One region of the Scytonema millei VB511283 genome, then DNA from elsewhere that is predicted to be linked to it. Evidence: riboswitches for the same ligand, from Rfam matches in the RefSeq annotation. Region 1 holds a riboswitch; the other holds the start of a gene.
The links. A riboswitch is a leader RNA that binds a small molecule or an ion and turns the genes downstream of it on or off. The one in region 1 is predicted to bind thiamine pyrophosphate.

Region 1 (2,204 bases):
GAGTATTGTAAGGGGTAAATCCTACATCTTCGCTGGTAGCACCGATAATAATCCGGCGTTCGCGTAGCGTCTCGGAACGAGATTCGCGGCGCGGCACAATGTAAACATCTGGGGCATATAAAACCCGTTGGAGAGTCGCATCAGCGCGATCGCTATCTGGTATTTGTACCGATAACATTTGCCCTTTTTTCGGACGCACGGGCAAGGGTAACAACTCTGACGACCAAGCACCAGATGCCAGAATATAACGATCGGCTGGGAAGTTGCCACTCGAAGTCTGAACGCCAATGACTCGTCCTTGATGCTGTAAAATGCCTTCAACAGCAATCCCATCGTGCAAATCTACGCCTAAAGATTCTGCTGCCGACCATAAAGCCAATGTCAAAGCCCGATTATCAACTTGAGCATCTTCGGGATACCACCAACCGCCCTCAACTGCTTCGCTCAATCCTGGTTGGTAGAGGTGGATTGCTTCTTTATCGAGATAGTAAGCGGGGGAAGAATTATTTTCTTGTAGGGGCGCACAGCCGTGCGCTCCTACATCTTCATACACAGGCGCGAGAATGCCGCAAGCCCAGTAACCCGTTGGTTTCCCGCTAATTTCTTCTAGCTTGCGCGTCCATTCGGGGTAGAGCGATCGCGATCGCCAGCACAGATCTAACATTGCCCCTGGCGGGATTTGTTCGGCTTGAGGTGCTAGCATTCCCGCCGCTGCATGACTTGCCGCAGCATGAAAATCGCGGCAAAGTAACGTGACAGATGCACCGCGCAATCTTAACTCAACGGCGATCGCCAAACCAACGACCCCGCCACCAATAATTAAAATGTCATTTGTCATTTGTCATTTGTCATTTGTGAGTTAGGCAAGAGGCGAGAAATTGAGCGATCGCTGTCACCAGCAGCGCTTTGCCAGCCATTATGTATGCATTTTGAGTTCTTTCCATAAACAGCTTCCCTCCGCTGGTATTACCCAGTCTCAGGTTCTAAGGGACTATCTCAGCCTGGTTTCCCAGACACCCCTAGCTATATTCGCTCATCCTAGCACTTGCATCAGAGGAAAGTTTAAATTCCGAATTCCACACAATTTCCCTACCTTGTCCCCAAAAACCGTCAAATTTTGTTACCTTTACATCACCTAAAACTTTTGTTTGGCAAGCTAACCTTAAGTTGCGCGTGGGAGAATGGGGAGGAAGGGAGCGACGGGTTTTGTCCTGCCAATTTGGTTTGGAAACTTCGCCTTCAACTAACACCGCACAAGTACCGCAACTGCCAATACCGTGACAATTAATAACTTTAGCGCCGCCGTTATACAAGTCAATGTCATGCTTAAGCAAGACTTGTCGTAAATCAGCACCGCGATCGCATTCAATTGTTTTCCCTTGAGCGATTACCTTTACCATCTTCATGTTAGTTAGCGACTTCGCCATCTAGTTCTACCTAAAATCAGAATATCGCTTTCTAGAGTTCGAGCTTTCCTGTGTTTGTTTTTTCCCTATGACCGAAGCATTACCTTCTACCTCCAACCCGAACCAAATCTGGATTTACGATACAACCCTGCGTGACGGCACGCAGCGTGAAGGCTTGTCTGTATCCTTAGAAGATAAATTACGCATTGCCCGCCAGCTAGACCAATTGGGTGTTCCTTTTATCGAAGGTGGATGGCCTGGAGCAAATCCTAGAGATGTACAATTTTTCTGGCAGCTGAAGGAAGAACCCCTCAAACAAGCTGAAGTCGTTGCTTTTTGTTCTACCCGTCGCCCTCATGTTAGTGCGGCGGAAGATTCGCTCCTGCAAGCGATTTTGGCCGCTGGGACTCGCTGGGTAACGATCTTTGGCAAATCTTGGGATCTCCACGTTACAGAAGGGCTAAAATGCAGCCTGGAAGAAAATTTAGAGATGATTCGCGATAGTGTTGCCTACCTTCGCAGTCAAGGGCGACGAGTCATTTACGATGCCGAACATTGGTTTGATGGATACAAACACAATCGCGATTATGCCTTAAAAACTTTAGCAGCCGCGATCGCCTCTGGAGCAGAATGGCTTGTCCTGTGCGACACCAACGGCGGGACTCTCCCGCATGAAGTTAGTTCTATTGTCCGCAACGTAGCTGCATTTATTTCTGTAGGGGCGCATAGCTGTGCGCCCCTACCGATTCCCCAAATAGGAATCCATACCCACAACGATTCCGATACAGCTGTCGCCAA
Region 2 (2,204 bases), on a different contig from region 1:
GTTAAACTCGATTTGATCCATCGGTACGTGTCCTGGTCCTTCTACCATGACTTGGACATCGTGTTCCCAGGCTTTACGAGTCAGTTGTCCTAAAGTTTTCAACTCTGCCAACTGTGCCTCGTCGGATGCATCGTGGAGACAGCCAGGGCGTAAAGAGTCACCCAAACTAAAAGACACGTCGTATTTCTTAAAAATCTCGATAATGTCGCGCAAGTGCGTGTACAGCGGATTCTGTTTGTGGTGGTGCAACATCCACCGCGCTAAAATACCTCCACCACGGGAGACAATTCCAGTAATTCGGTTTTTGACTAATGGCAAATGCTCGATTAAAATTCCAGCATGGATTGTCATGTAGTCTACACCTTGCTGGGCGTGTTTCTCGATGATGTGGAGAAAGTCGTCAGCAGTGAGCTTTTCAATGCTACCGTGGACGCTTTCTAAAGCTTGATAGACTGGCACAGTGCCAATTGGCACGGGAGAAGCGTTAATAATTGCAGTGCGAATTTCATCTAAGTTACCGCCGCCTGTGGATAAGTCCATGACGGTATCGGCTCCATATTTTACCGCTAAATTAAGTTTGGCAACTTCTTCATCTAAGTTGGAAGAGTTGGGCGAAGCACCAAGATTAGCATTCACCTTACATTTGGAGGCGATGCCAATACACATCGGTTCCAAATTAGGATGATTGATATTGGCAGGGATAATCATTCTGCCCCGTGCCACTTCATCTCGAATCAACTCCACGGGTAAATTTTCCCGTCGGGCGACATGATGCATTTCTTCTGTCATCACACCTTTACGGGCAAAGTGCATTTGAGACACGTTATCTTGCCCGCGACGCTTCGCGATCCATTCTGTACGCATTTCGAGTTCCTCGCATAAACAGCTTCCCTCCGCTGGTATTACCCAGTCTCAGGTTCTAAGGGACTGTCTCAGCCTGGTTTCCCAGACACCCCTAGCTATGGTTGTCGATTGTATCACTTCTACATAGCCGCAGTTTGTTAATTTTTGAGTTAATTAGTTTTTTCTATGTATGCAAGCTAAAGAATTGTTGGAGTCAAGCGAAAAATCGTAAAAATAATATTTTGGTAGGAAATATATACCGTCTATTTCCGAAAAGATTAGACTAAAATTACCAACCGATCGCTTTAGGATTCTACACGCAATGTTAGCTCCTATACTCAGTTTACTGACTTACATCACAACATCGGTTACCCTTACACCGAGCGATTTATCCAATTCCAGTGGCTGGCACGGCGATCGCAGCGTTCAATTAGCCAAGCAACAAAATAGCGCGATCGAACAGTTACTATCTACTAATGAATGTGAAGGATGTAACTTAGAAAATGCCGATCTTCAAGGTGCAAAACTGAGGGGGGCAAAACTGAGAGGAGCAAATATGAGAAATGCCGATCTGAGTTATGCCAACTTAGAAAATGCTGACTTAGAAAATACAAATTTAGAAAATGCTAATTTAGCAGGTAGCAATCTTCGAGGTGCAGAATTAGAAAATGCTTACCTGAGATCTGTCGATTTAGACAATGCTAACTTGAATAATGCCAACTTAGAAAAAGTCAATTTAGAAAATGCCAATCTTGAAGGAAGTAATCTTCGGGGTGCGAACCTTGATACTGCTTATCTTAGAGGTGTTAATTTTCGAGATGCCGATTTACAACTAGCAATATTAGAAAATGCTAATCTGCAAGATGCTAATTTTCAACGGGCTATTCTCCGAGATGCTGTACTCGATGATGCTTATTTGGGAAATACGAATTTAAGAAATGCCGATTTACGAAATGCTTCTCTACAAGATGCAAATTTGCAAGGGGCAAAATTAGCAGGAACGAATCTGCGCGGTGCAGATCTTAAAGGGGTTTATTTACCTGACGGTATGAGAAATGAGTAATCTGCTCTACTAAATCTACCTCAAATACCTCTGCAAACGATCGCGCAACTTGCAAGTTTACCTGCTCTATTTGAATATCTGGTATCCACGCTTGCAAACTACCCACGGGTTTATCGGCAATACCGCAGGGGACAATTTTCCGAAAACCTGCCATATCGGGACAGACATTCAAAGCAAAGCCGTGCATCGTCACCCACCGACTGACTTTAATTCCGATCGCTGCTACCTTGTATCCTTCCAACCATACCCCAGTTAACCCAGGTACGCGATCGCCCTGCAACCCGTAAACTGCTAATAC

Region 2: it holds a riboswitch for thiamine pyrophosphate, as region 1 does, so the genes downstream of both, thiC (phosphomethylpyrimidine synthase) here and thiO (glycine oxidase ThiO) in region 1, are expected to answer to the same signal.

The regions. Positions count from the first base shown of each region.
Region 1 is NZ_JTJC03000002.1:772,734-774,937, reverse strand. It holds partial or broken gene thiO (glycine oxidase ThiO) at 1-838, opposite strand, end outside; TPP riboswitch at 936-1,031, opposite strand; gene QH73_RS11255 (2Fe-2S iron-sulfur cluster-binding protein) at 1,020-1,400, opposite strand; gene cimA (citramalate synthase) at 1,495-2,204, shown strand, end outside.
Region 2 is NZ_JTJC03000006.1:203,124-205,327, reverse strand. It holds gene thiC (phosphomethylpyrimidine synthase) at 1-864, opposite strand, end outside; TPP riboswitch at 872-967, opposite strand; gene QH73_RS20465 (pentapeptide repeat-containing protein) at 1,166-1,906, shown strand; gene lipB (lipoyl(octanoyl) transferase LipB) at 1,866-2,204, opposite strand, start outside.